2 regions of the Arthrobacter sp. Helios genome follow, and region 1 is predicted to be linked to the other one. Evidence: riboswitches for the same ligand, from Rfam matches in the RefSeq annotation. Region 1 holds a riboswitch; the other holds the start of a gene.

The links. A riboswitch is a leader RNA that binds a small molecule or an ion and turns the genes downstream of it on or off. The one in region 1 is predicted to bind cyclic di-AMP.
Region 2: linked by a shared signal. The riboswitch ahead of ArtHe_RS05570 (LysM peptidoglycan-binding domain-containing protein) and the one ahead of ArtHe_RS00465 (M23 family metallopeptidase) in region 1 are both predicted to bind cyclic di-AMP.

Annotation. Positions count from the first base shown of each region.
Region 1 covers NZ_CP095402.1:98,969-113,212, reverse strand. Annotated here, with positions in the region: gene fdhD (formate dehydrogenase accessory sulfurtransferase FdhD) at 1-747, opposite strand, end outside; gene ArtHe_RS00500 (FdhF/YdeP family oxidoreductase) at 824-3,175, shown strand; gene ArtHe_RS00495 (molybdopterin molybdotransferase MoeA) at 3,126-4,406, opposite strand; gene ArtHe_RS00490 (DUF6457 domain-containing protein) at 4,415-4,699, opposite strand; gene ArtHe_RS00485 (NTP transferase domain-containing protein) at 4,743-5,417, opposite strand; gene ArtHe_RS00480 (HNH endonuclease) at 5,417-5,914, opposite strand; gene ArtHe_RS00475 (NlpC/P60 family protein) at 6,150-6,914, opposite strand; gene ArtHe_RS00470 (NlpC/P60 family protein) at 6,943-7,737, opposite strand; cyclic di-AMP (ydaO/yuaA leader) riboswitch at 7,742-7,929, opposite strand; gene ArtHe_RS00465 (M23 family metallopeptidase) at 8,024-8,791, opposite strand; cyclic di-AMP (ydaO/yuaA leader) riboswitch at 8,795-9,008, opposite strand; gene ArtHe_RS00460 (metal-dependent transcriptional regulator) at 9,154-9,852, opposite strand; gene serC (phosphoserine transaminase) at 10,081-11,208, shown strand; gene ArtHe_RS00450 (MFS transporter) at 11,274-12,548, opposite strand; gene ArtHe_RS00445 (DUF3027 domain-containing protein) at 12,603-13,124, opposite strand; gene ArtHe_RS00440 (cold shock domain-containing protein) at 13,140-13,523, opposite strand; gene ArtHe_RS00435 (hypothetical protein) at 13,822-14,133, shown strand; gene ArtHe_RS00430 (helicase-associated domain-containing protein) at 14,174-14,244, shown strand, end outside.
Region 2 covers NZ_CP095402.1:1,252,874-1,267,117, reverse strand. Annotated here, with positions in the region: gene ArtHe_RS05635 (metal-sensitive transcriptional regulator) at 1-252, shown strand, start outside; gene ArtHe_RS05630 (glycerophosphodiester phosphodiesterase) at 263-2,218, opposite strand; gene ArtHe_RS05625 (oxygenase MpaB family protein) at 2,221-3,081, opposite strand; gene ArtHe_RS05620 (DNA alkylation repair protein) at 3,255-4,349, opposite strand; gene ArtHe_RS05615 (hypothetical protein) at 4,413-4,712, opposite strand; gene ArtHe_RS05610 (ABC transporter substrate-binding protein) at 5,046-6,176, shown strand; gene ArtHe_RS05605 (iron ABC transporter permease) at 6,179-7,285, shown strand; gene ArtHe_RS05600 (ABC transporter ATP-binding protein) at 7,275-8,123, shown strand; gene ArtHe_RS05595 (hypothetical protein) at 8,120-8,806, shown strand; gene ArtHe_RS05590 (hypothetical protein) at 8,803-9,429, shown strand; gene ArtHe_RS05585 (hypothetical protein) at 9,439-9,882, shown strand; gene ArtHe_RS05580 (DUF1508 domain-containing protein) at 9,866-9,967, opposite strand; gene ArtHe_RS05575 (MBL fold metallo-hydrolase) at 10,232-10,894, opposite strand; cyclic di-AMP (ydaO/yuaA leader) riboswitch at 11,207-11,373, shown strand; gene ArtHe_RS05570 (LysM peptidoglycan-binding domain-containing protein) at 11,377-12,270, shown strand; gene ArtHe_RS05565 (CarD family transcriptional regulator) at 12,626-13,138, shown strand; gene hrpB (ATP-dependent helicase HrpB) at 13,191-14,244, opposite strand, start outside.

The DNA.
Region 1 (14,244 bases):
CCGGGCCAGGTCCACGGACAGTGCAGAGGGCGCCGAGACGGCTGCGAGGACGGGAATACCCGCCAGCTGCGCTTTTTGAACAAGTTCAAAAGACGCCCTGCCCGATACCTGAAGCACGGTCCCACGCAGCGGCAGAAGTCCCGCGCGCAGCGCCCACCCCACCACTTTGTCCACCGCATTGTGCCGGCCGACATCTTCCCGCAGGCACAGCAGCTCGCCTTCGGCGCTGAACAATCCCGCGGCATGCACGCCGCCGGTCTTCTCAAAGAGTGCCTGGTGGTCACGGAGCTTGTCCGGCAACGAGGCCAGCACCTCGAGCGGAACCCGGACGCCGTCGTTGGCGACGTCGAAATGCGAAGACTTGCGGACTGCCTCAATGGACGCCGTTCCGCAGATGCCGCAGGAACTCGATGTGTAGACGTGCCGTTCCATGCCGGTGTCCGGAAGCGGGGTCCCGGGGCGCAGCTGGACGTCGACGACGTTGAACGTCTGCTGCCCTTCCTCGTCCACCCCGGCGCAGTAGCGCAGGCTGATGAGCTGCCCGGCCTCCCAGATGACTCCCTCAGAGACCAGGAAACCTGCCACCAGGTCGAAATCGTCGCCGGGGGTCCGCATGGTCACTGTGAAGGACCGTCCCTCGAAACGGATCTCCAGTGGTTCCTCACCTGCTAATACGTCATCGCGCCGGCTGATCGTGCCATCCGTGCGGAAGCGCGTGACGCGGCCACGCCGTGAAACCCGTCCCATGCCATAGCTCCTTGATAAGTCCTAGACTGGCCCTAGCAACAGACTAGGTGATTTCCTACACAAGGACGTGGTGGCTGTGCCAAGCAAGGCTCCGAAAGATGGAATCGACGAATCCCAGCTGCGGATCGGTGAACCGAAAACCCATGCTGTCGGTCTGCCGGCCGTCATCAATTCCCTCCGCCTCTCCTTCGACCAGATGGGGCCGCTGCGCAGTGCACAGACGCTGCTGCAGGTTAACCAGAAGAAGGGCTTTGACTGCCCCGGGTGCGCCTGGCCTGAGGGAGACAAGCGGCATGCCGCGGAATTCTGTGAAAACGGCGCCAAGGCCGTCGCGGAGGAAGCCACCAAGCGCCGGGTTCCGCCGGAGTTCTTCGCCCGGCATTCGGTAGCGGACATGCTGGCGAAGGACGACTACTGGCTGGGCCAGCAGGGCCGTCTCACCCACCCCATGCTGCTCGACGCCGGCGCTGCGCATTACCGCCCGGTCACCTGGGACGATGCCTACGACATCATCGTCGAAGAGCTCGCGGCCATGGACTCTCCCGACCAGGCCGTGTTCTACACCTCCGGGCGCACCTCCAACGAGGCAGCGTTCCTCTACCAGCTGATGGTCCGGGGAATCGGCACCAACAACCTGCCGGACTGCTCCAACATGTGCCACGAGTCCTCCGGTTCGGCCCTCACCGAGACCCTGGGCATCGGCAAGGGCACCGTCAGCCTGGACGACGTCCAGAGCTCGGAACTCATCATCGTGGCCGGACAGAATCCCGGCACAAACCATCCGCGGATGCTCACGGCCCTGGAACGCGCGAAGAAGAACGGGGCCACCATCATCGCGGTGAACCCGCTGCCCGAGGCCGGGCTGCTCCGGTTCGACAACCCGCAGAAGGCATCGGGCCTCCTGGGCACCAGGTTCGGCGGCGGCACCCAGCTCGCTGACGACTTCCTGCAGATCCGCCTCGGTGGGGACCAGGCACTGTTCCAGGGCCTGGGCAAGTACCTGCTGGAGCAGGAGGAAGAGCACGGCAACGTCTTCGACCACCAGTTCATCAACTCCTACACCGACGGACTGGACGGGTACCTTGCGGCCATCCGCCATGTGTCCTGGGAAGAAATCTGCAAGGCCAGCGGCCTGACCCGTACCCAGATCGAGTCGGCCGGAGCGCGCATGATTGCCGCGAAGTCCACCGTGGTCTGCTGGGCCATGGGCCTGACCCAGCACAAGCACTCCGTGCCCATGCTCCGCGACGTCGTCAACGTCCTGCTGCTTCAGGGCAACATGGGACGTCCCGGGGCCGGTGTCTGCCCGGTCCGTGGCCACTCCAATGTCCAGGGTGACCGGACCATGGGCATCTTCGAGCGGATGCCCGAGGCCTTCCATGACCGGCTTGACGGCGAGTTCGGCTTTGCGTCCCCGCGCAGGCACGGTTTTGACACCGTCAACGCGATCCGCGCCATGCGGGATTCCAAGGTCCGCGTATTTATGGCCATGGGCGGGAACTTCATCCGGGCCACGCCGGACTCCGACGTCACGGAAGAGGCCCTGCGCAACACCGCACTGACCGTGCAGGTATCGACGAAGCTGAACAAGTCACACCTGGTTCACGGGCGGCGGGCGCTGATCCTGCCGGCACTTGGCCGCACGGACAGGGATGCCCAGGCCGGCGGCGACCAGCGGGTCACCGTGGAGGACTCCATGAGCGCGGTCCACGCCTCCCAGGGCAGGCTGGACCCGCCCGGGCCGCAGGTACGGTCGGAGGTCGCCATCGTGTGCGAGCTCTCCGAGCGGCTTTTCACCGGGACCCGGGCTCCGTTCCGCTCGAACGCCCCGAAGCTGGACTGGATCGCCGCCCGGGCTGACTACTCGGTGATCCGCCGCCACATCGAAAACGTGATCCCGGGCTTTGAAGGATTCGAAGGCAAGCTCAAGCGCGGCGGCGGAGGATTCGTGCTCCCCAACGGCCCGCGGGACGGCCGCAAGTTCGCCACGGCCACCGGTAAGGCCCGTTTCACGGCAAATGAGCTGCAGTACCCGAAGGTTCCCGAAGGCAGGCTCATCCTGCAGACACTGCGTGCACATGACCAGTACAACACCACGATCTACGCCAAGGACGACCGTTACCGCGGCATCTACGGCGGGCGCCGCGTTGTGTTCGTCAACGCCGAGGACCTGGCTGCGGCCGGCCTTCAGGACGGAGACCTGGTCGACATGGTCTCGGAGTACGAGGACGGCGTGGAGCGCAGGGCAGAGGGTTTCCGGGCCGTCGCCTACAGCACGCCCGTCGGCTGTGCTGCCGCCTACTACCCGGAGGCGAACGTGCTGGTGCCGCTGGACTCCGTCGCCGATGTCAGCGGCACCCCCACCTCCAAGTCGGTGATTATCCGGCTGGAGCCTGCCGCACCTGCCATGGCAGGGGAAGCGCGGTAACTGTCTCATCCGCGGTGCAGCCGGCTTCGGGGATCACCATTACGGCGTCGGCGTCCGCCAGGCCGCGGAGCATCCCGGAACGGTAATACTGCGACGGCACGGAGCGTCCGTCCTGGATCCGGCTCGGAACCAGCCGGGTCCGGCCGGGCAGCGGATCGATGTCGACGCCGGCCAGGACGTGGCGCTCCCTGGGGAACTCCTCACCCCGCAGCCCGGCCAGCAGCGGCTGCAGCACGGTGAACACTGCCATCATGGCAGCGAGGGGGTTCCCGGGCAGCGCCACAACGAACCGTCCGTCCGGCAGGCGGGCCAGCAGGGTGGGATGGCCGGGACGCATCGCGATCCCGTCGATCAGCAGTTCAGCATCAACTTCGCTGAGCGCACGCCGCAGATGGTCTGCAGCGGAGGTCCCCGTGCCGCCGGTGGTCACCAGCACGTCCCCGGAGGACATGGCCAGCGATGCTTCGTCGACGGCGTCGGTGCTGAGCGCGGCAATAACGTCGTCCAGCCGGTCGGCGAGGCGGCAAACGGCGTCGACCCGGCCTCCCAGCATGCCGATCAGCTGCGGCATCTGCGGCCCGAAAGTGTCCCGGACCTGGCCCGAGTCCGGCAGCCCGGCTTCGATCACTTCATCACCGGTCAGCAGCAGGGACACGCGCGGAGCACGCAGCACTGGCAGGGTGTCGTGACCGCAGACAGCGGCCAAGGCAATATGCGCCGGGTTCAGGACTGTCCCGGCAGGAATGACGGTCTCCCCCGCTGCTGCTTCTTCTCCTGCCGGCCGGATGTGCTCTCCCGGGCGTGGCTCGTCGCTCCGGGCCGAGGGCCCCGGAACCAGTGTTGCGGGTTCCTCCGTGCTCAGCTGGCCGTGTTCTGAACGCAGGACGGCTTCTCCTCCCGCAGGAACCAGTCCGCCGGTAAGGATGGGTACCGCTTCGCCGGGCTGCAGCGGCCGGCGGCCCGACTCTTTGTGGATCTGCCAGCGTTCGTGCTCGGGTTCCTCGGAGCTGACGATTTTCCAGGGCGGCGGGCCGGCCACGGCCCAGCCGTCCATGGCCGAGGAGGCATAGTGCGGAACCGGCTGGAGAGCGGGGGCATCCACCGCCAGGGTCAGCCCCAGTGCCTCCGCGAGCGGGACGGTCTCAAACGGCAGCGGACGGGCCGCTGCGTAGGCCGCTTTGCGGGCCTGGTCCCAGGAGGTGTTGGGCTGCAGCGGAAGGATTACCGGCACCGGCCCGTTCACTTGCCTGCCTCCGGAGCGGCGGCGTCGCATTCCCGTTGGGCCGCGCGGATAGCCGCGCGCATGGCGAGGTTCTCGTCGGCTTGTCCGCTGCCCGCGGCCAGGCCGGCGGCGAGGCCCGCGATGAACGTCGTCAGCGGCGCCGCTGGACGGACAACGTTATGGGCTGCTGCCGCCGCGAGGTCCAGGACGGCGTCAATGTCGACTGCTGTTCCCTCAAGCTCCAGGGACCGCAGCAGCTGCTGCGTCCAGGCCTCAAGCGTTTCCTGCTGGCTTCCCATCATGGCTCCTTTTGTTCCTGGGCGTCGCTGCGGAACCGGCAGGGTCTCAGGCAGTGCGGTTGCCCGGCCTGATCCCCCACTTTCCGGCATCAGCCCAGGTGTCCACATCAGCGGTGCTTCCCTCCGGCACGGCAACCACTCTCCACTGCACCCTAGCAAGGAGGCGGAACATTGATAGATTCTCCAGGCTGCCGGGCTGTCCGCCCACGGCAGTGCGCAAGTCGCCGGTCCGGTACAGGGCTGCCAGGGGCTGCAGTGAACCGCTGCTGTCCTTCGCCATGATGGACTGGCCTGCTTCACCGGCGGCCTCGGCAAGAAGCGCCCGGACAGCGCCGCCGGCGTCGGGCATGTCGCATGCCAGCACCAGGGTCCAGGGCGGCGCCGGATCGCCGGCACCGGGGACAGGCTCAGCGCTCCCGGCGGTATCGGTGCCGTAGAGGGCGGTCACGGCAGCCCCGACGGCGGCAGCGGGACCCGCGAAGGCCGGCTCCTCGCGGACAAAGAAGCAGTGCGGGGGTACGGCGTGCAGGGCAGCTTCCAGCTGTGCGGGCCCGGCGATGGCGACGCTGCGGGCCTGGCGGACAGTGCCCAGCGTGCGTTCGAGCAGGGTTTGTCCGTCAATCCGGAGTTCGGCCTTGGGCACTCCACCCAGCCGCGAGGACCTCCCGCCGGCAAGGATGATGGCGTTGAAGGCGGGTGGCTGGGCGGCGGCAGGCGCCATCAGGCAGCCGTATCGCCGAGGAAAGGACTCCATTGCGCCGCCGGCTGTTCGAGTTCACGGATCTGCCAGCGGGCACCGATCGGCGGCCGTGGCGTAAACCGCAGCTTCCAGCCGAGCTGGTTCAATGTTTTGTCCCCCTTGTTGTTGTTGCAGCGCAGGCAGCACGCGACCAGGTTCTCCCAGCTGTCTTCACCACCCCGGGATTTGGCCACTACGTGGTCCACGGTCGATGCCTGTTTGCCGCAGTAGGCGCAGGAATGACCGTCGCGCCGCAGGACCCCCCTGCGGGTGGCAACGGTCTCCGCACGGTAGGGAATGTTGACGTAGCGGTTTAGCAGGATGACCGAGGGCCGTCCAAAAACATCGGCCGGGCTGACCACCGGCACGCCGCTCTCGGCCAGCACGCTCGCTTTCCCGGTCAACACCAGGACCAGCGCGCGCCGGAAGGTGACAACTGCCAGCGGTTCGTAGCCCGCATTCAGAACCAGCGTTCGCATGCACGTTCCTCTTCGCCTGCCCGCGGGCCCGGCGAGAGAAAAAGTTCACCGGCACACTGCGGTACTTCGAATCTTCATTGCAAGGGTAAGCCGGGACCGGGGATTCCCGCTATTTATCGGCCGCGAAACTCCGGATGCGCTGCACCCCTGTGTGCCGGAAGCAGCAGGAAACAACAAAGGACCCTCCCACAGGGGAGGGTCCTTTGGCGAACTGTGTCAGGTTCTGGGTTTGCTGCTAGCCGCCTACGCGGATGTATACGCCGCCGGAGCCAAGCTCGGCCGGAGCAACAACCGTCTGGTTGCCGAAGAAGCCACCGTGGACGGCCTGTCCGTTGCCCACGTAGACAGCAATGTGGGCCATGCCCATGCCGCCGTCTGCGTAGTAGATCAGGTCGCCGGGAATTGCTTCAGCGGCACTCAGGGTGCGGCCGAGGGAGAGGTAACCCGCCGGCCATCCGTGGAAGTTGATCCCAGCTGCTGCCAGCGCGTTTGTCGCGAGCATGGTGCAGTCCTGCATCACGCCGAGCTGGGCGTAGGCAGCTGCTGCGATGGTGGCGGCGGTCCCGGAGGAGGCAGCCGGGGCAGCGGAAGCCGCCGGAGCGGCCGCTGCCTGGGCCGTTGCCGCCTGGGCCGGAGCATCGGCTGCAGGGGTGTTGATTTCCTGCGACTGCACGGTCACGGTCTCGGCTACAGGCGCTTCGGCCACAATAACGCCCGGGACCGGAGCGAACTTGAGCTCAGGGCCTACGGCATCTGCGGGAACCTGCAGCGGAATGGAGGACAGATCCAGCTTGCTGGTCTGCACATCGCGGGACAGTTCCGGTGCCGCAGCATTTGCGGCGACGCCGGTGCTCAGCACCAGCCCGGAGGCGGCGGCGATAACGGCGGCCTGGCGGCCCACCGTTCCCGCATTGGAAGTGACGGCGTCGGCCAGTGCAGTCAGCGAGCTGGTGCGCTGGACGGGCGCACGGTGACGGGCGCGCTCAGTTGTCGAGGTCATGACGGTGTGCTCCGTTTATCTGGCAGCGTCAGCTGACGCGGACGAAGCTTGCGCCGGGAAGGTCGGACAGGGAGTGGAGGCCGGTGTTCATGCCGTTGAGGCCACCGCTGATGACCTGGCCGTTGCCGACGTAGATCGCGACGTGCCCACCGGTGATAACCAGGTCTCCGGCCTGCGGGGTGCCAACTACGGAGCCGAAGGCGTAGAACTGGCTCGGGGCGAGGTCACCAACGGACTTGCCGACGGAGCGCAGGGCCTTTTCGACCATTGCGGTGCAGTCCTGCGCCACGCCGATCTGTGAGTAAGCGGAGGCAACCAGGCCTGCAGCAACGCCGCTGGCGCTGACTTCGGGAGCAGCTGCTGCCGGTGCGGAGGAGGCGGTGGTGACGCCGGAAGCGGCCGGTGCCGGTGCGGCTGCGGCCTGCTGGGCGGCGTATGCCTCCTGCTGGGCGGCAACAGCAGCAGCGGCTTCTTCTGCCGCGGCAAGCTCGGCTGCTGCAATCTGTGCGCGGGTTTCGGCCCCGGAGAGCGATCCCGCAAGGGGAGCTACCGGAAGGTCGAAGGGTGCCTGCTCGGAGACCGTCACGGTCCCGTTGGAGGTCACAACGTTGAGGGGAGTTGATTCAAGGGCCTGGCGGTCGGTGGAAACCGGTGCGGCCTGTGCCGGCAGGCCAGCGGCCAGAACAAGGCCGGAAGCTGCGACGACGACGGCGGCCTGGCGGCCGACGGTACCTGCGTTGGCGGTTACGGCCTTGGAGAAAGCCGTAAGCGGGCTGGATTGAACCGAGGCAGCACGATGGCGGCCGGAATTGATTGATGACACAGTTTTTGCCTCTCCCAATGCCTACGAGGTGAGCTGTCGGATTCGGATGGGAGTCACCCGGTTGCTGGACCGCTAAGTCCGGCAACTTAACCCCTAGGGCTTCTTGCGAAACCCGAAATTGGTTCCCCCGCCTCTGCCATGCGATTTTGCGAACGGATCTCAAACGGTGGCAGAGCTCGGCGATCTGTTTGAGAGTGCCTGATCTTTGGCCAATCAGGCACGGTGACGAGAATATAACAACATCAAGGAAATGTCACGCTCAGGTCACGAAAGGGTGTTGGAGCGGTCACAACCAGCCGAGAGGGTCGACAGGCGTGCCGTTTACGAGTACCTCAAAATGCAGGTGACAGCCCGTGGAGGCGCCCGTGGTGCCGCTGGCTCCCACCAGGTCCCCGCGCTGGACTTCGTCGCCCACAGAGACGCTGATGGCCGACAGGTGGTTGTAGGTGGTTTCCACACCGTTGCCGTGGTCCACCACCACACGGTTCCCTCCGCCGTAGGCATGCCAGCCGGCAGACTTGACCTTGCCGCTGGCGGCGGCGCTGACTTCCGTGCCGCAGGCCGCGGCGAAGTCCTGCCCGGTGTGCAGCTCGCCTGCTGCTCCGGTGATCGGGCTGACCCGGTACCCGAAGGAAGAGGTCTGCACCAGTTCGGAGTCCAGCGGAGTGGCGAGAGTGCCCTGCGCGGCTCCCGGCGTGACGTCCGTGCCGGCGACAGTGAGTCCCTGCAGTTTCGCATCCGGATCGAACTTGCTGGTCAGTGCGGCCCGGTCAAACTCCACGGTGGCGTTGGGATCAGCCGAAACCGGGGCCGGAGCCGCGGCGGGCTCCTGTGCCGGCAGAGGATCCACGGCCGCCGCGGTCGTCGGAAGCGCAACGGTCAGCACCAGCCCGGAGGCGGCAGCGGTGATGGCAAATTTCTGGGCTGATCCCCCCAGCGGGCGGCGGACAGGTTCAGCGCGGCGCCGGCCCGTGGACCCGGCGGCAGCGCGTTGACGCAGTGGAGCGGCCGAGGTTTCGGCCCTGCGCCTGCCCGAAGCAGTGTGCTTCGACAAGTGGTTCCCTCTCTACAAAGCCTGCGAAGTTAGCTGTCGGATTCGAGTAGAGAACTCGGCCCACGACGCACAGGGGTATCTGCTGTGCGGATACTCCTGCGCTGCTCGGAGGCTTCACCCCAAGGCAGTGCTGCCACTGCCGGTTGATGGGTCCTCCGCCCCTGCCTGCGAACGGTTGCACCTGCGGTCCAGTGGCAGGGTTAGGCTGTCGGACCGGTGAACGGTGTTGTTGCTGTAGTCAGATGTCACTATAGGGGAAAAATGCTAAAAGATACCATTCCGTTACCGACGGCCAGGCGCCGGCGCAGCCGGCGCTGGCCGCTGCCGGTGAATGGCTGCGGGTTCCGGCGGCAGTGGACCGGCTAGGCCGGTCCGGTGACAAAAACGTGCGCCGCGACTTCGGTGGGCAGCTCCAGCGCACCTTCAATCCCGGGAACACGGACGGAAATGTAGCCTCCGACCACCTCGGCGGTGATCGTGGCACCGGGCCGCAGCCCGGCCTCATCCAGCTGTGCCAGCAGCTCCGGGTCAACCTGGATCGGTTCGGCGAGACGCAGCAGGTTCATCTGCGCCCCGGGGGTGGCTGCACTGACTGCGGAGACCAGGTCCGTGTAGCCGGCGGCCGGGGCCAGGGCGGTGGTTCCACCCAGCGCTTCCAGGCCCGGGATGGGGTTGCCGTACGGCGACTCCGTGGGCTGCCCCAGCAGGTCATAGAGCCGGCGCTCGACGCGCTCACTCATCACATGCTCCCAGCGGCACGCTTCATCGTGGACGTACGCCCAGTCCAGCCCAATCACGTCAGCCAGCAGCCGCTCGGCAAGGCGGTGTTTGCGCATTACCTCCGTGGCGCGCCGGCGGCCCAGTTCGGTCAGTTCCAGCTGCCGGGTTCCCGACACCACAACCAGCCCGTCCCGTTCCATCCGCCCGATGGTCTGCGAGACTGTGGGGCCGGAATGGCGCAGGCGCTCGGCAATCCGGGCGCGCAGGGCCACGATGTTCTCCTCTTCGAGCTCAAGGATGGTTCGAAGATACATCTCAGTTGTGTCGATGAGGTCCGTCATGACCAGCCGCTCCTAGAATTCGTGCGGAAGAAAGGGTTGAAAACCAAGGTGGCACAGACTGCGCCGCAGGTTCGTTTCCACGTTAGCCCATGCCACCAATTCGGGGGCAATTATCCACTTTCACGGCCCGATGCCAACTCCCGTTCATAAATACCGGCGGCAGGGGGCGGAGGTGCAGAATAGAGAAGTATCTACAGCACCCTGCCAATCCGCTTGGAGCAAACAAAAATGGGCGAAACCGCCACGCTTACGATCCCCGCAGAACTTCTTCCCAAGGACGGGCGTTTCGGTGCTGGTCCTTCCAAGGTGCGCCCCCAGCAGATCGAGGCACTGTCCTCGGCCGGCGCCAAGCTCCTGGGTACCTCCCACCGCCAGGCACCGGTCCGGAACCTGGTTGGCTCCATCCGCGAAGGGCTCAGCAACCTGTTCTCCGCGCCTGAAGGATATGAAGTAGTCCTGGGCGTGGGTGGTTCAACAGCGTTCTGGGACATCGCCTCTTTCGGCCTGGTGGAGAACAAGGCGCAGCACCTGTCCTTCGGTGAATTCGGCTCCAAGTTCGCCGCCGCCACCAACAAGGCTCCCTTCCTGGCCGAATCCAGCATCATCAAGGCGGAGCCGGGGACCCGGCCCGAAGCCCGCGCCGAAGCCGGCGTGGATGTCTATGCCTGGCCCCAGAATGAGACCTCCACCGGCGTTGCCGCACCGGTGCGCCGCGTTGCCGGCGCCGATGACGGTTCCCTCGTCCTGATTGATGCCACCTCCGCTGCGGGCGGCCTCGACGTGGACCTCGCCGAGTCGGATGTCTATTACTTCGCGCCGCAGAAGAACTTTGCCTCCGACGGCGGCCTGTGGCTTGGGATGTTCTCCCCCGCCGCGGTTGAGCGCGCTGGCCGGATCAATGCCTCCGGCCGCTGGATTCCCGATTTCCTGAACCTGCAGACGGCGATCGATAATTCTCGTCTCAACCAGACGTACAACACGCCGGCGCTGGCCACCCTGGTGACCCTCAATGACCAGGTCCAGTGGCTCAATGCAAATGGTGGTCTGTCCTTTGCCGCGGGCCGCACGGCGGATTCAGCGGGCCGGATCTACTCCTGGGCCGAGGCCTCGCCGGTAGCGTCCCCGTTCGTAACCCGGCCTCAGGACCGGTCCAATGTCATCGCCACGATCGACTTTGATGATTCGATCGACGCCGCGGCAATCGCCAAGACGCTGCGCGCCAACGGCGTCGTTGATGTTGAGCCGTACCGCAAGCTCGGCCGCAACCAGCTGCGCATTGCCACGTTTGTGGCGATCGAGCCGGATGATGTCAGCGCCCTGCTGAACTGCATCGACTACGTGATCGAGCACTCCTAGGCCTCAAAACAGGCTAAGCACCGGGCAGAACCGACCGGTCACGTCCCGGGACAGGACCCCACGCGCTACTGCGCTTTGGGGTCCTGTTCTGTTTCCCGGCTCGTGACCACCAGCCGGCGGCGCACCGTGCGGTCATAGTGCAGCCGCAGGTGGTGGGACCGCCAGGCCCAGACCAGGCCGATCACGGCGGTGATCAGTCCGGATGCCGCGGCGACCCCCAGGCTCCACCGCGGCCCGAAGGAATTGGAAACCCAGCCGACAATTGGGGCGCCCAGCGGGGTGCCGCCCATAAAGATGGCGAAGTACAGGGCCATGACCCGTCCGCGCATCACCGGCGCCGTCGTCGTCTGCACGTACGCGTTCGCGCTGGTCATCAGGGTGAGGGCAAAAAGCCCGGTGGGGATGAGGGAAAGCGCGAAGATCCACAGCGTTGGCGAGACTGCTGCCACGGCACAGGAGAGGCCAAACGCGCCGGCGGCCCCGAAGATAAACCGAAGCCTTGGTTTGTCCCTGCGTGCGGACAGCAGTGCTCCGGCGACCGAACCAATGGCCATGATCGAGTTGAGCAGTCCAAAGATCCCGGCGTCCTGTCCGAACTCGGTGCGGGCCATCGCTGCGATGTACACGGCGAAGTTCAACCCGAAGGTCCCCACAATGAAAATGGCCACCAAGACCATGATCAGGTCCGGCCGGTACCGCACATATTTCAGTCCGGCACGGATCCGTCCCTTCCCGGCCGGAGCCTTGGGCAGGATCCGCAGTTCTCCGGACCGCATTTTCAGCAGCGCCAGGACCATGGCAGCGAATGTCACGGTGTTGATCAGGAACACCCAGCCGGGACCAACCGCAACGGTCAGCAGGCCGGCCACGGCCGGACCGATCATCCGCGCACCGTTAAAGGAGGCACTGTTAAGCGCGACGGCGTTGGGCAGGTTCTCTTCGCTGACCACTTCGGAGACGAAGCTCTGGCGTGCCGGGGCGTCGATGGCGGAAACAATCCCGAGAGCCAGCGCGAACGCGTAGACATGCCAGAGATGTGCATGGCCGGAAAGCACCAGCAGGCCAAGCCCCGCTCCGAGGGCGGCCATGGCCACCTGTGTGATCAGGAGGACCCTGCGGCGGTCGTAGGTATCCGCAATGAGTCCGGCCCACGGCGCCAGCAGCAGCTGGGGGCCGAGCTGCAGGGCCATCACAATGCCCATGGCTGCCGCATCCTGATTGGTCAGGATGTCGTAGACCAGCCAGTCCTGGGCAGTGCGCTGCATCCAGGTACCAATATTGGAGACCAGTGCCCCCAGGAACCAGATGCGGTAGTTGAAGATGCGAAGCGAACGGAACATATGGGTTCACTCCTCCCTATCGGGATGATGAACCGTGTTCCAAACACTCACCGGTTATTCGTCCTCCATCACTGAAGCCTGGGGTTCGGCAGCCTGTTCAGGTTCCCCGTCTGCCGTTTTCTGCTCACGTTCAGCGGCTGCGTCCGCAGTGGCCTGGGCGGCGGCAGCCTCAGCTGCGGCCTGGGCGGCCTCAGCGGCGACGTCCTCGGGCCTGATCCGTTCGGACCAGGGAACCCATTCCGGTGCCAGCACTGAGTCTGCCGAGGGCAGCAGCCCCACCTCACAGACAGTGGCCACCTTCCCGCGGGGAACGCGGGCCAGAGTGGCGTACCACTGCCAACCACGGTAGCCGGGACGGTTCGCCTGGAACCGGTGGGTTACCAGCCGGTCAGCTTCCGGCACGGCACCAATATGGTCGCCGATCTGGGCTTCGGGAACAACCTCGAGCAGGCCGGCCCGTGCCGTTTCGATGGCGGCAGCCAGCACGGCATCCGGCTTCGTCGGACGGCGGGGTGCCTTCCGGACAGTGGACTTGGCGGGCTGTTCTTCTGGAGCGCTCGTATCGTTGGTGTTCACTCGGAGGTTCTGCCCCTAGGCGTCAAGGTCGTCGGCTACGGCCCGCAGAACCGCGGCGACCTTCGTTGCGTGCTTCTTCTCCGGGTACCTGCCGCGGCGCAGGCCATTGGAAATACCATCCAGCAGTTTAATCAGGTCTTCCGTAATCACTGCCATGTCATCCGCAGGCTTGCGGGTGGCCTTAACCACCGACGGCGGCGCCTCCAGGATCCGGGCGGAGAGCGCCTGCGGGCCGCGGCGGCCGTCTGCCACGCCAAATTCCATGCGTGTGCCGGGCTTCACCTCGGTCACACCGGAGGGAAGCGCTGAGGCGTGCAGGAAAACTTCCTGGCCGTCGTCAGTGGCCAGGAAACCGAATCCTTTGCCAGTGTCGAACCACTTGACCTTGCCGATGGGCACTTCGCTTACCTCGTTCTTGTGTAATGGGTGCGGCGCGCTCGCCCGCACGTTGTTACTGCTTGCCGTACTGCATCTGGGGTGCCTCCGTGCCGCACCGGTACTGGTTACATTAATACGGCACGTCCCGATTACTGCACAGGCCCGCCTGCGGCAACCTGCTGTACCCCGCCGGTAATGGCCGGGCACCTCCAGAGATACTACGGTGAAGTCTGTTCCCTTTAGAATATCCCCTGCCCCGGTTTCTGCCCCCGGACACAGCTTTGTGGGCGTGGAATTTTAGCTGCTAGCGTTTAAGACCATGGAACCCCGCACGCCCGATTCCGGGAAATCAACCGGCCGCACCGCCGATTCCGCGCCTGGAAACACTGATGCCGGCGCGGACACCCCGCCCCGGTCCCACCGGTCCCCGCTGCGGCTGGTTTTGACTGTTGTAGCCGCTGTCCTGGCCGTGGCCGGCGTCGCCAGCCTGGGCCTCCTCCTCCTCGAAGCGCTTCGAGGAGCGGAGATCTGGCCCGGGTTCGCTGCCGGAGCTTTCTACGCCCTGCCCGTCGCGTTTCTCCTGATGGCCGGGCTGGTAATTGACTCAATCGTGCACCGGCGGCGCGGCTAACCCGTTTGTTTTTGGTCCCACTCGGGTAACGTATTGGACGATGTCCGCGATCCGAGCCTTGGCTGAAGACCTTGCAGCGCGCAGTGACGAACAGCTGCGTGAGCTCCTGAC
Region 2 (14,244 bases), 1.2 Mb from region 1:
CTCGACACGGACGACACAGCTCCGATCATCAACCGGCTCAAGCGTGCCCAGGGGCAGCTGGCTGCCGTGACCCGCATGCTGGAGGAAGGCCGGGACTGCAAGGACATCGTCACGCAGCTCTCCGCTGTCTCAAAGGCAATCGACCGGGCCGGGTTCGCCATCATCGCCTCCGGTCTTGAGCAGTGCCTCACCAGCGACGATCCGGCGCTGGACCGCAAGGAAATGGAAAAACTGTTTATGTCCCTGGCCTAGGCCGGCCTGGCTAGAAAATCAGCACAAACCGCATGACGGCGTCGTAGAGCTTGGTGCTCATGAACTCCTCCGGCCCCATGGCGCCCCGGTCCCGCAATGCCGTGTCCGGATGGTCCGTAATGATGCCGTCCACATTGTCGCGGAGCATGTTCCGGATGCTGCCCGTCCCGTTGACGGTCCAGACGTAGATTTCCTTGCCCTTGCTCCAGGCAGACTTCCGCACAGCGTCCGTATAGGACGCTTCCTCGACCACAATGAAGTCAGCCGTTGTCTCCGGTGCGGCAACCCCGGCCACCGCCATGGTCAAACCCACATACAGTCCCGGCCGCAGCCGCTTCAGCTCCTCCGCTTTGTCCTTGTCCAGCGAGTGATAGATGTTGCCCCGCAGAGCGTCCAGTGACTCGAGTTCCGCCACCAGCCTGGGTACGTAGTCCTCCGTCTCCCCTCCGTGCATCTTGAGCTCGATCAGCAGCGGCTGGCCAAACTCCTGTGCGGCACGGATGTACTCCTCCAAGGAGGGGATGGTGTCCTGGTGCCCCTGCTGATCATGCACGGTGATGGCGGTGAGCTCTGCCAGCGTGAGGTCCTTGACGGACTCGCCGCGGCCGGCCAGCCGGCTGAGTGAAGCGTCGTGCATCACTGCGAATCCGCCGTCGGCGGTTTGCATCACATCCATTTCAACCAGGTCCGCGCCGGCATCGGCAGCGGCCTTCAGGCCGGAAACGGTGTTTTCCACGCCGCCGTCGCTGAAACCGCGGTGGGCCAGCACCAGGGTCTGCGGTACCTGGCGCAGGCCTTCCATCAGCTGGATATTCAACCCGCCCAGGACCAGGACCGGGACAACGACGGCGGCGGTTACCAGGATCCCACCGCGCCGGGATCGGCGGGTGGCGGCTTTCGCCGCAGGCAGCGGACCATCCGCAGGAATCGTCCGGGCAGCCCCCTCACCGGCGGCAAACGTCCCGTCCCGCTCAGCGCCGCAGGACAGCACCAGGTCCGCCGGCAGCACCGGGAGGCTCCGGACTGCCAGCTCAATGAGCATGGCGGCCAGGAACATCACCAAACTGCCGGCGATGACCACACCGCCCACCTGGGCAGCCCCCAGTGCGAAGGCGGCAGTCACGGCGGCCAGGCCGGGTGCCGCCAGGTCAGCAGCCAGTGTCGGCAGCAGTGCCGCAGCCACCAGCAACGCACCGGCGAAGAACGCGGCGGCCACCGCGGCCGCTCCGGCCACCAGAAGGGCTGGATCAGTCCGGCGGGTCACCCGCCAGCTCAGCCGCATGGCCCGGCCGCCGGAGACCTTTCCGAGCGCGAAGATCGGCAGCGCGGCGGCGAAGCGGGTGCCAAGTGTCCCGATGACCAGCAGGAACACAACGTAGGCGATGACTCCCGGCGTCGACTTCAGCAGTTCCCCGGAGATGAAGTTGGGTACGGCGATGGAGTGCGTCAAGACCGAGAAGAATCCGGCCTGAGCCAGCGGCAGGACCAGGAAAAGGTACCAGACCAGGGGAATTGACCCCGGGCTGGGCAGCCGGCGCAGGACCGGAACAAGCTCCCGTGCCAGGGCCGCAGGTTTCAGGCTCAGGCCCGCGCGGACCCTGGCCGCAGCCAGGACCAGAAGTGTGAGCTGAACACACACCCCCAGGACAGCCATGACACACAGCCCTGCGATCCACGCTGCCGAAACACCGTTGCCAAGGATGGAAGCCAGCGCGGCGGAATCCACGGCATGCAGGCCCGCCGCCGCCAAAGCCTCGGTGAACATCCAGCGGATCAGCGGTGAGAACAGCACCAGCAGGAGCGCCTGCGTTGCCGCGTAAAGTGCCAGCAGGCGCCAGCCGCCGGTTCGCAGCGTTCTCCAGCCTGCACCCAGCAGTCCCGGCACCAGGGCACGGAAGCGCAGGTTGGCGGGCAGCACCTTGCCGGATGCCTGGACCTGCCTGTCCAGCATCGGGGAGTTCACCATGCTCAGGCCGTCGCCCGGTTGCGGACCTTGCGGTATGGATGAGTATCCACTTTGGTCGTGAGCTCGGTGATGACATTTTCGTAGGCGTGGTTGCGGCGTGCCGCGGCCATCATGCCTTTTGTGGTCTGGGCGGCACTGCGCAGGTTCATGGGGCGGCCCGCCACTCCGTACAGCAGAAGTGCCCAGTCAGGCAGCAGGGAAAGGATTCCGTCCTGGATGATGATCCCGGTCCAGACCTTCACCGGATTTCCTTTAAGCGACGGCTTGCGGATTGCCTGGCTGACCTCCGCTGCCGGCAGGCACAGTGCCATCCAGTGCCGCTGGCCGTCGATGTACTCCTCCAGGGCGGCACGGGTGGCGGGCAGCCGGGCAGGGTCGATCCCCACGATCTCGGCGGAAATGTGCTGCTCCAGGACGAACTGGTCCTGCTCACCCGGCGTGAGCCTGGGCCCGAAGGCCTCGGCTGCGCGAAGTATGGCGTAGACGAGCGTGTTGTGCGTCCAATCCATCCAGCCCTCGGTTTCGGCCTGCAGCGTTTCTCCGGTGGCAGGGTCCTGCCAGGTGGCATGTTTATGCATGCCGCGGACGGACCGTGCTGCGGCGTCCGCATGTGCCTTGTCGCCAAAAATGGTGGTGTCAATGTACTGTCCGGTCCGCTCACCGCGCGCGGCAGCGTCCTGGTCCGTGACGCTGACCGCCGAGAACAGCCTCATCATGTTGGGATTCAAGGCCTGAAGCAGAAGGGCAGCGATTCCGCCAAGCTTCGCCGACGGGTCCGCATAGACCCGCCAGCTGACACTTTCCGGGCCAAAGTACCCATCATCCTGCCTGGGCTGGTCCGTCGCCGGCGCCGTCGCTGTCATGCTTTGCTCCTCTGCTGTTCAGGAGCAAACAGGGCCTCCAGGCGCACCGCTGCTCCGGTACGTGGCTAGTCCGGGAATCTGGACTACGTCCAACTTTTTGTCAGAGTATATAAGCCGCATCACAGGAATACCGTCATCGCCGCGACACATTCGGGATTGTGCAACGCCGGCCGCTACAGGCTGACGTCGAATTCCAGCCGTCCGTGACGAATTCCGTTGATCTGGAGTTCCAGATGATGCAGCCCCGCATAGTGCCGGCGCGTGGTCATTTGATGGAAGGCATGCCGTCCGGACAGCCTGCGCGACTCTCCGGGTTCGAGATCCAGCACGGCCAGCTTGAAGACTTTAGGTGCCGTGGAACCGCTGGCCTTCACATAGTGGACCACATAGTCGACGGCCAGGCGGGCAGCAGCGGCGGACCTGTTCGTCAGCACACAGTCGAAGCTGAGCACAGCGGGCAGTGTGAGCAGCACCGTCTCCGAGTGCGGGCCCTCCACGGCTACGTCAGCAGGGCGGAAGCCCATCAGTGCCAGCGCATCAGGGTTGGCCTTTTTCACCAGGGTCCGTAATCCGCGGCGGATAATCCAGGCGCTTTCCGGGGTGCCGCTTTCCTGCCACCGGGAGGCCAGGGCGAGGACCATTCCCGGTGCGTGCCTGGCCAGGTCGTTGAGGTGGTTGGCCACCGATCGGCGCACATAGTCACTGGGGTCACTGCGCAGGGAATCGAGGATCGGGACGGTGGCGTCCGGACGGTCAGTCAGCCCGGCCACGCGGACCGCCCACGGCAGATAGGGCCGGGTGCCCTCGCTGGCCAGCCTGCGCACGTGCGGATCGGGATCCGCCGTCCAGGCCTGGATCCTGGCCAAAGCCCGGTCCAGGTCCGCACTGAGGAGCCTGCGGATGGCAAACTCACTGGTCAGGCGCGGCGTGAGTTCTGCGAGCAGGTCAAGGCAGTCATCGAAGGCCTGGCTGTCTCCCTGAGTGAGGGCCAGCGTGACCGCCGCTTCCGTAACCGGCCAGATGGCCCAGCCACTGAAGGCCGGATCCTGCAAGGCAGTCCGGAAAGCGGCGGCGGCCGCGGAATACTGCGGGAAGATCCCGACGAGCGCGCTCGCCGCGAGGTCGGTCCTCGCCCGCAGCGACAGCGGGCCGAGGAGCGCGGTGGTTTCCAGCAGGGCATCAAATCCTCTGTCCGGGGCGGCGCGCTCCAGCGATTCACAGAGCTCCGCTATCTGCCGGGGGCCCAGCAGGTCATCCATTGCACCCATGCTGCTCCCTGCTGTGGACTCCGGTTACCGGCTTCTCATCCTAGCTGGGGCTGGGTGGCCGGTTTAGCGCTCGGCGTCGGTGTAGCTGCCGCGGCGGCTGCGGGCCGGGTGCCCGGCGGCGGCAAAAGCAGCCACGTAGCTGTCAACGGGCGCGGCCTTCCGGCCGCCGGCAGGACCGTCGAAGGCCGCGGTGTAGTGCCCTCCGGTGGCATCGGCTGGTGCCTGGCCGCGGTCAAACACAGCAACGTAGTTCCCGCCAAAGGGACTGGCGGGACGGACCGGTCCCGGAGCGGCCGGAGTCAGCGTGTGGGCTGCGGCCGGGTTGGCGGTACGGGCGGTCTCGGCAAACATGGTCTTGAACAAGGGGCAACTCCTGGGGGTAAAACGGCAGCACCGGGCAGGCCGGCACAGGCTGCGGTGTCTGTCATAGGGAAGGGCGATGCGCTGCCGGCAAGGGTGCGGCGCGCAGTGCCCGGGCCGCGATTCCGCCTCTTGAGAGGGGATCCGCCGTACTGAACTCCTTGAGTGGAGCAGATCCGGCTGGCGCGGCTTCTGCTAAGACTCTACCAGTTATTCTGAGTCATTCATAAAAAGGCCGGGGCGTGATGGCAATTAGCACACTTAAATGTTCGCTAATATGGATCTCAATCACTTAGGTGAGCCTAACCAAACAAGCATGCTGGAGTTCCGTTGCCTTTGCCCTCCCCCACCCCATCCCTTTCCCGACGCGGCCTGCTCGGCGCAGGAGGCCTCGGCCTGCTGGCGCTCACCTTTGCCGGCTGCTCCAGCCGCGCGACGGTAGCGGACACTGGAGCGGGAACATCCGCAGATGCGGCCTTCTCCGTCACCGACATGCGTGGCGTTACGGTCTCCTTCGACGCTCCCGTCCAGCGCATTGCCACCACCGTCATCCCTTCTCCATCCATGATCGCCGCGGTCGACGGCGGATATGAGCGGATCGTCGGGATCAACGAATCCACCCTGCAGGCGAATCAGCAGGGTCTCTTCGGTGAGATCTTCCCGGAGTCCAGATCCACCACCACCATCGCGCCCTCCAGCTTCACCCCCAACATCGAGACCATCACCGATCTGGCGCCCGACGTCGTGTTCCAGTGGGCTGATCAGGGCGACGGCTTGGTGGAACCGCTGGAGAACGCAGGCTTCAAGACGGTCTGCCTGCTCTACGGGACCCAGGAGCATCTCGAGACCTGGGTGCACCTGTTCGCCGCGATCCTGGGCAAGCCCGAACGCGGGACCGGGATCACCGAGTGGATGCACTCCGAGATCGCCCGGCTGGAAGCTGAGCTGTCCGCCGTGGCGGAGCCGGTGCGCGTAGTCCACCTGGGCCAGTCCGGTGAGGGCTATTCGGCGTCCAACAAGTCCTCGTACATGCACTACTGGATGGAGCTGGCCGGCGGGCGAAACATGGCTGCGGACAACGTGTCGACGGACAATACCGTCAGTGCGGAACAGCTGATCGAGTGGGATCCGGAGGTCATCACCCTCGGCGGCTTCGATGCCCGCACTCCCGCGGACGTGTACGCCGACAAGTCCCTGGCCTCCGTCTCCGCCGTGCGCAGCAGGCGCGTCTACAAGGCCCCGCTTGGAGGCTACCGGTGGGAGGTGCCCTGTGCCGAGTCTCCGCTGATGTGGCAGTGGGCCGCCGAGCTCTACCACCCCCAGCTCACCGGCCACACCCTGCGGGAAACCCTGCGGGAGAAAATCCGCTACCTCTACAACTATGAGGTGTCTGAAGCGCAGATAGATGCCGCGCTGCGCCTGGATCTGAACCGGAACAGCTCCGGCTACAACGTCTTCGAAGCCTGACGGTGAGCGTAGAGGAACGGGCAGCGGCCCCGGCCGGTGCCCGGGCGGAAGCCCCCGGACCCCGCAGCCTTTTCCGCCGGCACCCGGTGCTGCTCAGTGCCCTGCTGCTGGCCGCCGTCGCTGTGGTCTCGATGGCCGCAGGCCGCTACTGGGTACCTCCGAATGAGATCCTCCGTGTCCTCGCCGGCGAAACGGCTGGGCTGCTGCCCGGCGGAGCGGATCTGGTCCGGCGTACGTGGACCGACCAGGAAGCCACCGTGATTCTGGACGTGCGGCTCCCCCGGGTGCTGCTGGCGTTCCTCGTTGGCGGCGCCCTGGCGCTGGGCGGCGCCTGCCTGCAGGCACTTTTCCGCAACCCGCTGGTCAGCCCGGACATCATCGGCGTCACCTCGGGTGCTTCCTTCGGCGGAGTCCTGGTCCTGACCCTTGGGCTCTCCGGTGCCTGGATGGTGGCCGGGGCCTTCGGATTCGGCCTGGCCGCCCTGGTGATCGTGCTTTTCCTGGGCCGGCTCGGGCAGGGCGGGCGGGTGCTGATGATTGTCCTGGGCGGGATTGTGGTGGCGGCGTTCTTCAACGCACTGGTTTCCTTTATGACCTACATCGCAGACCCCTACTCCGATCTGCCCTCGATCGTCCATTGGCTGCTGGGTTCCATCGCAGCTGCCAGCTACGGCAAGGTGCTCATTGCACTGGTTCCGGTCGGTATCGGTGCGCTCGTGGTGCTGGCCCTGCGCTGGCGGCTCAATGTGCTTTCCCTCGGGGATGACGACGCCGCGGCCCTGGGCGTGAACCCGCAGCGCTCCCGGATCCTGCTGCTGTGCGCCGTGGCCCTGATGACAGCCGGGACAGTGGCCGTCGCCGGAGCGGTGGGGTGGGTGGGGCTGGTGGTCCCGCACCTTGCCCGCCTCTGGGTCGGCTCCGACCACCGGGTACTGCTGCCGGTGTCCCTGCTCCTGGGCGGCACGTACCTGATCCTGATCGACACGCTGAGCCGTTCGATCACCAGCAGCGAGATCCCGCTGGGCATCCTCACCGCAATTATTGGCGCGCCGGTGTTCGTGGCACTGCTTGCACGCTCCCAGAAGAAAGCACAGTTCGATGGCAACTAAGACCCTGATCCCGCCTCCGGTCCAACAGACGGCAGACGCCAAGCTGCTGCTGCAGGCAGCCGGCGCAGGCTTCCGGTACTCGCGGCTGCAGCCCTGGCTGTTCCGCGGGCTGGATTTCACACTGGAACGCGGAGAGGTCCTGTCCATCCTGGGACCCAACGCACGCGGCAAGACCACGCTGCTCAAGTGCCTCTCCGGCCTGCTGAAACCGGTCGAGGGGACAGTGGAATCCGCTTCTGCGATTGGCTATGTACCCCAGGACCACGGGACCGGCCCCGACTTCACCGTTCAGGACATGGTGCTGATGGGCCGGACCCGCCACCTTCGCGCCTATCAGGTACCGCGCAGTGATGACCGCGGTGCGGCAACCGCTGCGATGGAACGCGTGGGGGCAGCGGATTGGGCACTCCGCCGTTACTCCGAGCTCTCCGGCGGGCAGCGCCAGCTGGTGCTGATTGCCCGTGCGCTTGCGTCCGGTTCCGAACTGCTGGTGCTGGACGAACCGGCGTCCGCCCTTGACCTGCGCAATCAGTCGCACGTCCTCACCGTCCTGGCCGCACTGGCCGCGGACGGAATAGGAGTCATCATGACCACCCATCACCCCGACCACGCGCTGCATGTTTCCCGCAATGCCCTGCTCTTCGTCGGCAGCCATGACACCCGCTGGGGACCGGTCGAAGACCTCCTGACCGGTCCGGCGCTGTCTGAGGTTTACGGGCTTCCCATCTGCACCCCAACCGTGGGCACCGTCTCGGGGAACCGCACCATTGCTGTTCCCGACTTCGGCCCAACCTGCCGGGACGGGCGCACCGCCGGCCCTCGAAAGGACCATCCATGACCATCATCCGCCTGACCGGTACAACCACCATGCGCGGGCTCGGCGATCCCGGCTGGCGCGGTGCCATCAGCGACACCGACACCTATGACCTTAACGACCCGGCGAAACGCCGGACCGTTCTCTCCTCCGCCGCCCTGATCATCAGCGGCGCAGCCGACCATCTCCTCCTGCACCAGCACCGTGAGCACCTGACCGGATACGTCCGGGACGGCGGCCGCATCCTGGTCAACGGCCAGGTTGTCCTGCCGTTCATCGACGGGCTGGCCCGCTGGCTCAAGCTGGATTACCGCAGTCCGCGGGATCTTCGCCCGCACGCTTTGGCTGCGCACCCGGTGTGGGACGGAGTTGACCACCGGGACCTGCATTTCCGCACCGGTGTCCCGGGGACCCACTCCCATGCGCGCCTGAAGGACATCGGCGTCGCGGGTTTCTACGGCCGCGGATACCACTCCCCGCTGCCGGACGGCGGTGAAGCGGTCACCGGCATCGGACCCAATTCGCTTCCCCTGGACTACACCTATCCGCTGGGCACAGGCGAAGTGCTGGTCCATGGCGGCCTTGATCTCGAAGGGTTCACCGACGAGCGGTACAGCAGCCGCCGGATCGGCCCCAACCTCGTGACCTGGCTGACCGGTTCCGCTTCTGCCTCCGATGTCCGCTCCACGAAGGAAGTACCTGCATGAGCACCCCCCGCATCGGACTGCTGCACTGCGGCACGTTCCCCGCACTGCGCACCCTGGAAGATCCCGCCCTGCAGCCCTACCGCATCGAGCCCGTGTACCTGCCGGATTCCGATCCCGGTTTCCTGGCGGAACTCGACGTTGTGCTGGTTGGTGACCGGCTGCATGCCGGACAGCGCGCACGCTTCGAACCGGCGATCCGCGAAGCGCTGCAGGATCACACAAAGACGGTGATCGTGCTGGGCGAGAACAACGTCGAGAGCTGGCTGCCGGGGGTCGGGTACAGCTTCCGGCCAACTGTTTTCTGGGCCTGGCGGACGGGAACCGACACCGGCACCCGCCTGCGGCTGCCGGAGGACCCGATGTGGGAGTTCTTCACCCGCCGGGCAGTCGACTGGCACCATCACGGCCTGCTTCACCCGCCCCAGGGTGCGCGCCGGCTGGTCACGATGGAGGAAGACGGAACCGACAGCGGGGCCCTGCTGTACGTGGACGACGTTAATCAGCCGGCCCGTCTGCTGGTGACGACCATGGATCCGGTGTACCACCACGGTTCCGGCTTTATGCCCGGAGCCACCCAGCTGCTCTACTCCCTGCTGCGCTGGGTGATGTGGGACCGGCGATAGAGTTGCACCATGAGCAATACCCCGGCGCGGGCCCGCAGGTCTGTCTTTCTCCTCATTCCGATCGGCGCCCTGGCGGGCATGGCCCTGGCCATCCTGAACTTCCAGATTAACTACGCGTCGACCGTGGAGTCCCAGGACCTCGGGAGCTACATCCTCTGGACGCTCATCGGCGGCGCGGCACTGGGCGCATCCTTTGCCTGCCCGGCAAGCGTGGTGTCCTTCCTCAGCGCGGACGCAGGGAAGTCACGGCGCTTTAACGCGGTTGCTGCGGGCGTGGTCCTGGCCGTGTGCTGGCTGCTCTATGTGGGCGTTTCAGCGTCCGGGGGCACACCGGTAACCGTGCTGCTGCCGGTGGCCGCCGTCGTAACGACGGCGGCGGGCGCCTGGTTCGGGTGGTTCACCACGCGGCCGATGGCGCCGGCGGGCGAAACGGAAACTATGTCAGGTCCGTGATGTCGGCCCCGGCATTGGAGCGGACCGATTCCACGCCCTTCAACGCTGACGCCTTGGACTTATAGCTCTCCGACGAGGAAGCAATGACTTCTCCGTTGCCCGCTTTAAGCCGGAACCTGAACCCGCCGGCCTTGTCCTGGTAAACCTCGAATTTTCCTGCCTTGACTGCCTCGCTCTACTCGATTGCAGATGAGCCGGTATCCGGAATGGTACGCGCCGCGGATGCGGCATGGCAGGGCTGGCGCAATTCTTTCGGGTCTGCCCCGCCCAGTGCCCTTTCGGGTCTGCCCGGCCCAGAACCGGCCCAGTGCCGGCGGGGCCTCAGAACGGGTCCGCCGGCGGCCGGGCGTTAGTGAGGTCCGCCAATCATCCTCGCCAGCGCATCAGCAGGCGAGGCCACCTCGGCGCCGTGTGCAAAGAGAACGCGTTCCGGCCCAAGAGCAGCAATCCGCTCCAGGGATTCCTCCGCCCGGCCGGCATCTGACATAAATGCGCTGGGCCCCCGGACCACGTGGCCATGCGATGACCCGGCCGCATCCCCTACAAACAGCGTTCCCGTCCCCTCATGGAAAAGGGAGATATGCCCCGGCGTATGGCCGGGGGTAGCCAGGATTTCCAGATCCTGCACCATGGCCCCTTCGCCGATGGGACTTACGTGGCGCGGGGACCGGATATCCGGGGAATCCGGCCCGCCGGCGTAAATCGCGGCGTGCGGTGCCCGTTCGGCGACGGCAAAAAGGGAGCCAACGTGGTCCATATGCAGGTGGGTCAGCACGATGTCGCGGACATCTGACCAATCCCCGCCCAAAGCTTCGACGGCGGCAGCAATACCCGCGTCTGCGTCCGGCATGCCTGTGTCAATCACCACTATTCCCTCCGGTTGAGCTACGGCATAACAGCGCACATCCATGACCAGCTGATCCGGCCCGGCGACGCCGGCTGGGATCACTACCTCGCGCACCACGTCCTGAACGGGAAGCTGCGGTCCGCGGCCACCGGCTTGCTCACTCATGGCCCCTCCTTCGCTGGATATTCGGCCCTTCCAGCGTATTCCCGCACTCCGGCATCCGTCGCCGCGTTCCGCAAAAATCCCCGGCTCCCACCCCGGAAGGACCCTCTCCAAACAGCAGCGCGGGCCGCAGCGCGCGGCCGGTCCAATGTGGCTGCTGGGACTAAAGAAGAAAGCACACTTCCCATTAGCAGAGTGACTGGCCGCACACAACAGCAACACGGTGTCGTTACCGAATTGCAATGCAATCTCTATTCCATGTAGTGTCCTTGGCATGCCGCGATACTGATGCGGCGTCCTTGGCTTGTTACCTAACTCTGCCGCTGGCCAAGGTCCCCTTTTGCAATACGACGGCAGGGGCGGGGGACCCAATTTTTTGGATCCTTTGAATCCTTGGGGTTAAGCCGACCGGTTCAGTCCGGCGGCCGGGTGACTCCCATCCGAATCCGACAGCTCACCTCGCAGGTATTGGGAGAGGTAATTCCTTGTCTATCAATAAGAACCGCGGACGCCACCGCTCAAATTCCAACATCTGGACCACTATCGCCCAGGTCTCACCGGCAAAGGCACGCACCTTCGGCGGAACCGCCGCAGCCGTCGTTGCCGGCTCCGGGCTCATGTTCGGCATGGCTGCCCCGGCCCAGGCCGGCGTTGTAGCCAACGATCCCGCCCCGGCGGCTGCCGCAGCTGCCGCAGCTCCTGCTGCAGCTCCCGCCGCAGTCACCGTGGCAGAGGCTCCGGCCGTGGAAACCGCATCCACGCACACCGTGGTCGCGGGTGACACCCTGGGCCAGATTGCCGCCACCTACGGTGTGTCCCTGGACAGCATCTTCGCGCTCAACGGCCTGTCGATGTCCTCGATCATCTACCCCGGCGACGTCATCACCTACGCCGGCACGGCTGACATCCAGCCCGCCGCCGCCTACACGCCGGTGGAAACCGCAGCCGTGGTCGAAGCTGCTCCTGCGGCTGCGACGTACACGGATCCGGGAACCTACACGGAATACAGCACGCTGAGCACCCAGGTCACCCCGGCTGCTCCCAGCGTCGGCACCTCCGCCATTGGCCAGACCATGGTGAATGCGGCTTACTCGCAGCTCGGTGCTGCCCAGGACTGCACCGTGCTGGTTGAGGTGGCTCTCCGCGCCGCCGGCCACTCGGTTGGCGACCTGGCTCCGGCCCAGCTTGCCGCTTACGGCTCCCCGGTGTCTGATCCCCAGCCCGGCGACATGGTCTACTACGCCGACGGCGGCATGGGCTTTGCCCACATCGCCATCTACATCGGCGACGGACAGGCCATCCACAGTGGCTGGAACGGCAACCAGACCGTTATCCAGTCCGTGAACGTCGGCTCCGGCCCGGTTTACTACCGCGCATAACTGAACCGCCGCGGACGGTCCGGTCCGCTGGTTCGAGAAGCACCCCGCCTGGGAACAGGTGGGGTGCTTCTGTTATGCGGCTCTGTGGCTCCCACCGGACCTCTCACCCGGAACCGCTCACCGAAGTGTCCCCCGGGTTCGGGGACCACACCCAGCAAGTCGTGAAATAATAGTCAGGTCAGACCCGCGGCTTTCCGGCGCTTTCACCCATGTGGAGCGCCCACGGCCGCGCTTCCGTCACGACTGTCACCGGAATCCGGGCAAGTGGCGGGACGAGCGTCCCACACAGGCCCCTGCACAGTGCAGCGGTCCGCGGCTGCCGGGCCCGGCTTCGATCCAGCCAGAGGTAAACACATTGACGTTTAACGTAGGTCAAACCGTAGTCCACCCCCACCACGGCCCGGCCACTATCCGCCGTCTGGCCAGCCGCAAGATCCGCAGCGTCGAGAACGAGTACCTGGTACTTGAAGTGCATGCCAACAAGCTTGAGGTTTGGGTTCCCACCGCCAAGGCCCAGGATGTGGGGCTGCGCCCGGTCCTGAATTCACCGCAGCTGGAAGAACTCATGGAAATCCTCAGGGCTGCCGCGGACGCCGAGGAGTCCCAGTGGTCACGGCGTTTCAAGGAAAACACGGAGCTGCTCGCCAGCGGGCGGATCGCAGACGTAGCCCGCGTGGTCCGCAACCTCACCCTGCGTTCCCTGGACAAGGGACTCTCCCACGCTGAGCGGGACATGCTCCGGCATGCCCGCCGGCCGCTGCTCACCGAGATCTCGCTGTCCCTGGGAGTCAGCGAAGAAGAAGCCTCGGCGGTGCTCGACGGCGTCTGGGCCGGTTCGGGCACCTCACTGGCCGAACCGGTTACCTAAGCTCCGGATCACCGCCGGAGTCGGGCTACCGGCAGCCACTTCCGGAGACGGGTCAGCCCGGCGCCCGGAACCCGCCCTGGGATCCGGCCTTGGTCCGTGCCGTTGCGGCGGCGGACCAGGGATCTTCCGGCCAGGGATGCTTCGGGTAACGCCCGCGCATCTCCGCACGCACCTGGTGGTAGGGACCAGCCCAGAAAGAGGCCAGGTCGTCGGTGACAGCCAGCGGCCGGCCAGCCGGGGAAAGCAGATGGAACAGTACCCTGACCCGGCCGCCGGCGAGGGTAGGCGACCCTGCCCAGCCGAAGCATTCCTGGAGTTTGACGGCCACCACCGGCCGCCCGCCGTCGTCGTCAGGTTCCGGGTAGGCAACCCGCACCCTGGAGCCGCTGGGCACCTGCAGCCGTTCCGGAGCCAGTTCATCCAGCCGCGCGGCCTCCGGCCAGGGCAGCAGCCGCCGCAGCGGCTCAGCCAGATCGATTCCGGCGGCGCGTTCTCCTGAGGCCAGCGCATCCAGCTCCGGTCCGAGCCATTCATCCAGGCGTTCCAGGAGCGCCGGTTCGGAGGCATCGGGCCACGGTGAGCCAAGTTCACGGTGCAGCAGGGCCAGCCGCCGGCGCAGGGTCTCTGCCGCCGGGGACCAGCCAATCAGTGCCAGGCCCTTGGCATCGAGCGCGGCTGCGACGGCGGCCCTGCCCTGGGCCGCCGTCGCGCGGACCGGTGTGGAAACCAATTCAATGGCGCCGAGCCGGCGCTCCCGCCGTGCGTTCACTCGCCCGCCGGCAAATTCAGCTAAGACACTCTCCGTGAGCAGATGCGCGGCCGCCGCCTCAGCCGTCCCTGCCTCCAGCGGTGCTGCTGCGCGGATGACGGCGCCGGTGCCCGCGGCTGCGCGGCCCTCGGCCCGGGTGACGTCGGCGACGGCAAGCCATTCGGAGCCCCGCAGCGGACTGTCCGGCGGCAGCCCGGCACGCGTTCCGGAGGCCAGGAGGTACTGCTCCCCCGGGCTCCCAGCCACCCGGCGCGCTACACGGGCGGGGAAAGCCAGTGCAATGATGAATCCGACTGCCTCGCCGGGTTCCAGCCGGTGGTCCAGCAAAACGCCCCCG